One region of the Salimicrobium salexigens genome, then DNA from elsewhere that is predicted to be linked to it. Evidence: riboswitches for the same ligand, from Rfam matches in the RefSeq annotation. Region 1 holds a riboswitch; each other region holds the start of a gene.
What was found. Region 1 has a riboswitch for S-adenosylmethionine ahead of BW931_RS07260 (methionine ABC transporter ATP-binding protein). Riboswitches for the same ligand answer to the same signal wherever they lie in the genome.

Region 1 (2,200 bases):
AGATAAAGATAGGTTCTCTTATCTTCAGGTCAGCTTTCGATTCTAAAAGGGTTCAACTATCTTTCAGGAGGGAGAACTGCTTTATGAAACTTGAAAGTCAGGTAGCTGTGGTAACCGGAGCTGGTTCAGGAATGGGGAGACAAATCGCTATATTATATGCACAAGAAGGTGCGAAGGTCATCGTTTCTGACGTTAATGAAAAAGGCTCGCAGGAAACGGTCGAGGAAATTGAAAAGAATAATGGAACTGCTACAGCGGTCTTGGCGGACGTGACGAAAGAATCAGATGTCCAGCGTTTGATCGACACAGCTGTCGACACGTATGGAACGCTGGATATTCTGGTTAATAATGCCGGGATGATGGATAACATGATGCCTGCTGCCGAGGTAACCGATGAATTATGGGAAAAGGTGCTGGCGGTAAATACAACGGGACCTATGAGAGCTACTCGTAAAGCTCTTCCGATTTTTTTGGAGAAGGGCCGTGGTGTTATTGTCAACATGGGCTCATCCGCCAGCCTTGCAGGTTCCAGAGCCGGAGCTGCATATACAGCTTCCAAGCATGCTCTGGCCGGTTATACGAAAAACGTGGGTTTCCAATATGCGAATCACGGAATCCGTTGCAATGCTATTGCTCCGGGCGGAGTGGCTACGAATATTGGAACGACCATGTCAGAACCGGATGAATTCGGTATGGAAAGGGCTTTGTCCGGGTCCGGGAATAACCCGAGGAATGGCGAAGCGGAAGAAGTAGCCAGAATCGCACTGTTTCTGGCCAGTGAAGACTCAGCTTTTGTCAATGGTGAAGTGATCAGAGCAGATGCCGGGTGGCTGGCGTACTGACGTTCAATCGAAGTGACCCTCCCGAACTTTTCGGGAGGGTTTTATAATGAGCTTCACCTGCACGTTCAGTGACTTATTTAATATAATTTTCAAAAAACTGATTGACGACAAAGTCATGATTGTATTAAGATAGTTCACATCACAAAAAACTATAAACGTATCTTCTTATCCAGAGAGGTGGAGGGACTGGCCCTTTGAAACCTCGGCAGCGGAACTGATGGAATTCCATCGGAAACCGTGCCAATTCCAGCAGGTGCATCGTACTTGAAAGATGAGAAGAGACGGTTTTCTAAATTTTATTAGAAGACCCCTCTTCCATTTTTCTGGAAGAGGGGTCTTTTCGTTTAAGTAAGGAGGATGGAGCATGATTCAGTTCGAGAACGTTTCGAAAGTGTATGAGCACAACGGAAAAGAGTTGCGGGCGGTGGATGGCGTAGACATATCGATCGAGAAAGGTGAAATTTTCGGAGTGATCGGGTTCAGTGGAGCCGGGAAAAGTACGCTTGTCCGGTTGGTGAATCTGCTGGAGCAGCCTTCCGGGGGCAATATATTAGTGGAGGAGGATGATTTGTCCCGGTTATCTAAGCCCGGGCTCAGGAAAATGCGCAAGCGTATCGGGATGATCTTCCAGCACTTTAACTTACTGGAGTCTAAAACGGTTTTACATAATGTCGCCTTCCCGCTGATCATTTCCGGCACTCCCAAGAAAAAAATAAAAGCCAGAGTGGAAGAGGTTCTTGATTTCGTAGGACTTTCGGATAAAGCACATCAGTATCCGGAAGAACTCTCGGGTGGTCAGAAACAGCGGGTAGGTATTGCCCGGGCGCTTGTTACATCACCGGACATTTTATTATGTGACGAAGCGACTTCGGCACTTGATCCTGAGACGACGAAGTCGATCCTTCAGTTACTGAAAAGAGTACGCGACGAGTATAACCTTACGATATTGATGATTACCCACGAAATGAACGCAGTCCGGGAAGTGTGCGACCGTGTCGCTGTCATGGAAAACGGCCAGGTCATTGAACAGGGGTCCATTTTCGAACTGTTCTCGAATCCTCAGCACCCGACGACGAAAAACTTTATCCAGTCGGTGATGGAGAGCGATATCCCGCCTTCCATCCTCGCGGGTATTGAAGAACGCGGGGGAGGACGTCACGTATACCGGGTCACATTCGTCCGGGAGAAGGCTGCTCAGCCCATCTTTTCACAGGTAGCCAAAAACTATCAGGTCGAAGTGAACGTTCTTTTCGGACAAATTACGGAACTGCAGGGAATCCCGTTTGGCCAGCTGGTAGTGGAACTGCTGGGGGAAGACAGGGAGATTGTCAGAGCACTGGATTATATACAGCGGACAG
Region 2 (2,200 bases), on a different contig from region 1:
CAGTTCTTCTGTCACTCCGCTTGCCGCCAGTTCTTCTGCGGACAGCTGCTGATGCGTAGTAGACGCTGGGTGTATGATCAGAGACTTCGCATCCCCTACGTTCGCAACATGAGACCAGAGAGAGACGTTATCGATCAGCTTTCTTCCGGCCTCTCTTCCTCCTTTGATACCGAAGTTAACGATAGCTCCGTAGCCGACTTGCAAATACTTATCGGCAAGTTCATGTGCCGGGTGACCCTCAAGACCCGGGTAGGAGACCCATTCCACGTCCGGGTGCGCCTGCAGATGCTTAGCCACTTTCAGGGAATTTTCAGCATGACGTTCAATGCGTAAAGACAGTGTCTCCAGCCCCTGAATCAGAAGGAAAGCATTTTGAGGACTGAGGCACGCCCCCATATCCCTAAGGAGCTGCACCCGGAATTTAGTGGCAAATGCCACCTCCCCGAGGTCTCTCGAATAAACGAGACCGTTGTAGCTGTCGTCCGGCTCTGTAAAGCCCGGAAACTTTCCGTTCGCCCAGTCGAAGGTACCCCCGTCCACGACTACTCCGGCAATAGCTGTACCGTGACCGCCGATCCATTTGGTTGCCGAGTGAACGACGATATCCGCGCCCCACTGCAGCGGTTTGCACTGGACCGGACTCGCGAACGTATTGTCAATAATTAGCGGTACACCCTCTTCGTGGGCAATTTCAGACACTTGCTCAATATCAAGCACGTGCAGGCTCGGGTTACCGATCGTCTCCGCAAATACCGCCTTCGTTTTATCCGTAATCGCCTTTTTGAAGTTCACGGGATCTTCCGGATCGACGAATTTCACGTCAATACCGTAACGAGGTAACGTTTTTGCAAATAAGTTATACGTTCCTCCGTACAGGTTACCTGCCGCCACGATTTCGTCTCCTGCTCCGGCAACGTTCAGTATTGAGTATGCAATGGCGGACATTCCGGAGGCAGTAGCCACAGCAGCCGTACCGCCTTCAAGAAGGGCAATTCTTTTCTCAAAAACATCTACGGTCGGGTTGCCGATTCTTGAATAAATATTTCCGGGCTCCTCCAGGCCAAACAGGTTCCTGGCGTGCTCGGTATCATCGAATACGTAGGACGTCGTCTGATAGATCGGTACGGCTCTCGAACCCGTTGCCGGATCCACTTCCTGTCCCCCGTGCAGGGCAAGCGTGTCCAGATCGTAATTTCCAAATTGTTCAGTCATAAAAAATCCCTCCTGTATAATGTATGGCAGAGGGTCTGAGTGAAGAGATATAAACAAAAAACCCCTTCGATAAGAAGAGGTTTACGTTAAATATACTTACATCCTCCCCTTATCTCTCAGACCTCTAAGATCTGTAGGAATTGGCACCTTTTCAAACCGATGTTTGAAGGTTGCCGGGCTTCGCAGGGCCTAGTCCCTCAGCCGCTCTTGATAAGAGTCGCTATTCAATTAAATGGTATGCTTTGCATTATATACGGAAGCATCCGAAAAAGTCAATAATTTTTAGAAAATTCTTATTTAGAGGCTTCGATTGCCTGTTCCAACTGAGCGGAGATATCGTCCGAACTTTCGATTCCGACAGAGACCCGGACAATGTGGTCGTCGATTCCGAATCTTTCTTTATCTTTATCGGAAAGGGTACGATGAGACGTACGTGAAGGAACAGAAACGGTCGTTTCAACTCCGGCAAGACTCGGCACAATCTTGATCCAGCCGAGCGTCCGGTAGAAGGTGTTCATATCTATAGATTTATTCAGTGCTATCGTAACGATGGCGCCGTTACCTTCTGCCGATACGTTTTTCGGGTAATAAACTTTCTCCACATCTGCATTTCTCTGCATGGCATCTGCAAGAGCCTGGGCGTTCCGGGACTGTTTTTCCATACGGATTCCTAACGTTTTCGTACCGCGATACGTCAGCCATGCTTCAAACGGACTCAGGTTAGAGCCGAGGGAGACAATTTTTCGGCGTGCTTTCTCTACGAGCTCTCTTTCTCCTGTAAGCACTCCTGCTGTCGCATCACTGTGACCGCCGAGATACTTCGTGGCGCTGTGGACGACGAGGTCGGCGCCCTGCTGTAAAGGCCTCAGCAGATAAGGTGTGGCAAACGTATTATCTATCATAATTTTCAAATCATTTTTACCGGCGATTTCCTGAAGAACTGTCATATCCTCCACCCGGAGGAACGGGTTCGTCACTGATTCTGAAT
Region 3 (2,200 bases), 120 kb from region 1:
TTTGTAAACCTTGGATCGTTACAATCTCTGTCATAACACGAACACTCCTTTTTTAGAGAATTCAACTTTTCAGTTCATGCTTACTTATAAAAGCTGTATTTGAGAATCTCTGAATACCTCTTCCATTCTGCAAAATATTTTTCTCTGAATTCCTCTAAGTTTTCAAAGGTATTAATCTGTCGAAGTGCTTTATCGCTGAAACCGAACATCGTCCAATTCAGAATCTCAATCGCCTTTTCAATATCGATCCCTTCACGGAACTTGGAGTAATCAATATCTTTATATATTAATTCTGTGCCCCGCTCATAGATGGGATCGATTCTTTTCCTGATAGTTTCTTTTACCTCAACCGATTCCTCTTGGACCGCAGCAGTCAGGAAATCAAATATTTGAGGATGCTTTTCCTGAATATGCAATTTCTGCAAACCGATATTTTCAAGTCTTTTGAATAGATCTGTTTCACTCAAGTCAATTTGCTCATAAAAATCTTCAATAACCTGAACGCTTAATTCGATCAAATATACATAAAGATCTTTCTTGCTATTAAAATAATTGAACAGCGACCCTTTGGAAATGTTGGCACTTGTTACAATTGCATTAGTTGAGGCTTTATCAAATCCGTTTTGAACAAATTCCTGGATTGACGCGTTAATAATAAGTTCTTTCTTGCTCCTAGTTAGTTTATTAAAATTTGGATTAATGGTACTAACCTCCTTTCAGTTAGACATGACCGGTTTGGTCATTTTTATATTAACATGGTTGACCGAATTGGTCAATTTAAATATATAATAGCGGAAAAACACGGATGGTGTTTTAAATTATCTATGCTTCATCTGTGCCAAAGCAGCTACTTTTTCTTAAAAAAGTCTTTATAAAATAAAAAAACTTCAGCTAAAAGCTGAAGTTTTAAACGGCGCTGCAAGCCGCTCCATATTTTTTAACATATTGCTGATGATATTCCTCTGCTTCATAAAAAGTGGAAGCCGGTACCACTTCTGTTACAATCGGAGACTTGAAAATTCCGCGATCGTTCCATTCTTTTATTTTCGCAATGGACTGCTGACGCTGCTCCTCATTCGCATAAAAAATCACGGAGCGGTACTGATGTCCGACATCTTCTCCCTGACGATTGACGGAAGTAGGATCATGGGCTTCAAGGAAGTACTCGACGAGAGCTTCATAAGTGAGCACTTCAGGGTCGAACTCAATACGAATGGACTCCGCATGTCCTGTTTCCCCGGTTTTCACCTGTTCGTAGGACGGATTCTCCACAAATCCTCCCGTATAACCGACTGTTGTATTCGTCACTCCGCTCAATCTGTCAAAGAACGCTTCCACACCCCAGAAACATCCTGCACCGAAAGTAGCGATTGCCATAATATATCTTATCCTTTCTCTCTAACTACACTTCTTCCGAGAGTTTAGACGGGCTAACAATCAAAATCCCCTCTCCTTAATATCCAGGAAGAGGGGTCGACGTTATAATATCCGCTCGATCCTCTCATCTCTTAGAATGGATATCCATTCTACAGGAATTGGCACCGTTCACACTGATTCACATCAGCAGGATGGTTGCCGGGCTTCAAAGGGCCAGTCCCTCCGCCTCTCTGGATAAGAAGTTTCGTTATTAATTTTAAGTTATTTTCCATAATACAACGAACCGGTAGTAAAGTAAAGCAGTAAAGCTCATTTTTTTCCTCCCTGATAATTATGTTTAACCTCCTGTGTTTTTGTCTATAAAGTAACAGTTACGATTATAATAATCACAATGGTTATAATTCCGGGAAGGATGACGAACTATGTACGGACTGGAAGACAAAAGAAAGCTTATTCAGGACTTTATCAGTCAGGTTTCCGAAGAGGATGCCGGAAAGAAACCTTCAGATAATACGTGGTCTATACTGGAAATATTGGAACATTTATATCTGATGGAGAACTTCATCATTGAACAGATCAATGACGTCATAAAAAATGGCACGAAAGAATCTGCATCACCGAAACCTATCGAGCGTACAACCAACCGTTCCCATAAAGTGGAAGCGCCGGAAGCAGTCCGGCCATCAGGGGCCTTCTCTTCTATACAGGAAGCACGTGAGGCTCTCGAGAAGACAAGGGAAGCTACAATGTTTCTGACTCACAACAAATCCGGAAATACACTTCAGCAATATTCCTTTCCCCACCCTTCCTTCGGGGCTATGAA
Region 4 (2,200 bases), on a different contig from region 1:
CATGATGTAAGGAGGCAACAATGAAAGAAGTGAATGTAAGGGAAACACTGCCGGAAGTAGGAAGAGGGTACGTATTCATTTACAGTCCCTTTTGCGGAACGTGCCACCTGGCAAGGGAAATGCTTGATATCATCGAGAAGATGAGAGAAGAAGATGTCTTCTATGAAATGAACGCGAGCCTCTTCCCGGACTTCATGCAGGAGGAACAGGTATCAAGCGTACCCTGTCTGCTCGTATGGAAAGACGGGAAAGTGGAAGAGAAAGTGTATGCGTTCGAATCGGTGACGAAAATTTTCAATCTGATGAAAGAAAAAGAGAAAATATAGCGAAGCACCAGCTCATCATCCCGGGAGCTGGTGCTTTTGTGAACGCGGACGGGAGAATCGTTCCTTTCGGAAGCGCCACGGGGGCCTGAAAGGAACGATTTACGCCGAATCGTTCCCTTCAGAGAGGGAAGGATGTGCTGAAGGGAAGGAAACAGAGAGAAACGTGACCTTCGGGGCCGGATATGGCGTCCGAAAGTCACGCAAAAGAAATCTCCACTATTCCACCGTTTCTCCGACGGCTTTCATAATGTCCATAAAGGAAGCGTCGTCGCCGAACTGATGAACGATTTCCCCTTCGGATGAGATGATGACGGTGGTAGGAACACCGGTGCAGCCGTAGAGGTCATACACTTTCGTTCCATTATCCTCAAGCGTCGGCTGTGTCAAAAATTTCTCTTTATACTTTACGGCATCTTCCCTCTTTCCTTCCCGGCCGGCAACGTTGATGGTAATCATTTCCACGTCGTCCGTATGGAGCGAATCGAAAAGCTGCTCTTTTTTCGGCATATCTGCACCGGAATCCGGGCACCAGGAGGCCCAGAAAGTAAGAATGGTGACTTTCCCCGGAGTTTCCGGAAGTGTATAAGTGCCTTCTCCGGTAAGGTATGGTAATGTGAATACGGGTGCTTTCATAAGTATCGGATCCTTTCTTCAATAGCAAGTTTGCAAAAATCGTAACATATACACGCTTTTTATTGAAGTTTATTGACACCAGCCCGGTACAGTGCTAAAATCTTCCGTATCGCTCTATAAATTGAATAAATGAAATTCTCTTATCAAGAGAGGTGGAGGGACTGGCCCTATGAAGCCCGGCAACCGTTAAACATTCTGTTTAAAATGGTGCCAAATCCTACAGAACAATCGGTTCTGATAGATGAGAGAACAGAATTGATTTTTAAATACCAACCTTTCTGTTCTTTCAGGCAGAGGGGTTTTTTTATTTGCTAAAACCGTAAGAGACAGCGACTCTTACAGACGCAGGAGGAAAAACAATGATTTCGATTAAAGGTCTGTCAAAAGTGTTCCGAACGAAGGATCAGGATGTACACGCGGTCAGTGACCTCGAGGCGACGATCGACTCCGGTGAAATTTTCGGCGTCATCGGATACAGCGGGGCCGGAAAAAGTACTTTCATCCGCCTGCTGAACCGTCTCGAAGACCCGAGTGGCGGAACGATCAATATAGACGACAGGGAGATTTCTTCACTGTCAAAAGGAGATCTCCGTCTGGCCCGCCAGGACATGGGAATGATCTTCCAGCACTTCAACCTGCTGTGGTCCCGTACAGTGGAAGATAATATCGCTTTTCCACTCGAAATTGCGGGAGTACCGAAGGAGGAAAGAAAGGAACGTGTGGACGAACTGGTGGAGCTCGTTGGTCTCGGCGGCCGCGGGACCTCGTACCCTTCCCAGTTGAGCGGGGGTCAAAAACAGCGTGTCGGTATCGCCAGAGCACTCGCAAATCGCCCGAAAGTCCTTTTATGTGATGAGGCGACCTCCGCTCTCGATCCGGAAACGACCGACTCCATTCTTGATTTGCTCGTCGATATCAATGCGAAACTCGGACTTACCATCGTGCTCATTACTCACGAAATGCACGTCATCCGTAAAATCTGCCACCGTGTGGCTGTAATGGAAGACGGAAAAATTGTGGAAGAAGGTGACGTACTGGACGTATTTTTAAGACCGAAACAGAAAGTGACGAAACGTTTCGTCGACCAGGTGATGGGAGACCCTGACCGGGAATCTTCTCTTTCTCTTATTAAAGAGGAATACCCTCTCGGGGAAGTGGCCCAGTTTCATTTCGTCGGAGAACGTACGCATCAGGCACTGATCAGTGAAGTGTCCCGGAAGTTCCAGGTGGATGTGAACGTG

Region 2: it holds a riboswitch for S-adenosylmethionine, as region 1 does, so the genes downstream of both, BW931_RS09690 (O-acetylhomoserine aminocarboxypropyltransferase/cysteine synthase family protein) here and BW931_RS07260 (methionine ABC transporter ATP-binding protein) in region 1, are expected to answer to the same signal.
Region 3: it holds a riboswitch for S-adenosylmethionine, as region 1 does, so the genes downstream of both, msrA (peptide-methionine (S)-S-oxide reductase MsrA) here and BW931_RS07260 (methionine ABC transporter ATP-binding protein) in region 1, are expected to answer to the same signal.
Region 4: it holds a riboswitch for S-adenosylmethionine, as region 1 does, so the genes downstream of both, BW931_RS06500 (methionine ABC transporter ATP-binding protein) here and BW931_RS07260 (methionine ABC transporter ATP-binding protein) in region 1, are expected to answer to the same signal.

Annotation. Positions count from the first base shown of each region.
Region 1 covers NZ_FTOK01000005.1:52,727-54,926, forward strand. The annotation lists gene BW931_RS07255 (SDR family oxidoreductase) at 84-842, shown strand; SAM riboswitch class I at 1,005-1,120, shown strand; gene BW931_RS07260 (methionine ABC transporter ATP-binding protein) at 1,207-2,200, shown strand, end outside.
Region 2 covers NZ_FTOK01000007.1:51,726-53,925, forward strand. The annotation lists gene BW931_RS09690 (O-acetylhomoserine aminocarboxypropyltransferase/cysteine synthase family protein) at 1-1,212, opposite strand, end outside; SAM riboswitch class I at 1,319-1,429, opposite strand; gene BW931_RS09695 (trans-sulfuration enzyme family protein) at 1,506-2,200, opposite strand, start outside.
Region 3 covers NZ_FTOK01000005.1:171,518-173,717, reverse strand. The annotation lists gene BW931_RS07795 (ABC transporter ATP-binding protein) at 1-34, opposite strand, end outside; gene BW931_RS07790 (TetR/AcrR family transcriptional regulator) at 81-518, opposite strand; partial or broken gene BW931_RS13770 (TetR/AcrR family transcriptional regulator) at 534-653, opposite strand; gene msrA (peptide-methionine (S)-S-oxide reductase MsrA) at 907-1,377, opposite strand; SAM riboswitch class I at 1,499-1,618, opposite strand; gene BW931_RS07780 (DinB family protein) at 1,800-2,200, shown strand, end outside.
Region 4 covers NZ_FTOK01000004.1:177,005-179,204, forward strand. The annotation lists gene BW931_RS06485 (toprim domain-containing protein) at 1-10, shown strand, start outside; gene BW931_RS06490 (thioredoxin family protein) at 21-326, shown strand; gene BW931_RS06495 (TlpA family protein disulfide reductase) at 543-959, opposite strand; SAM riboswitch class I at 1,097-1,207, shown strand; gene BW931_RS06500 (methionine ABC transporter ATP-binding protein) at 1,319-2,200, shown strand, end outside.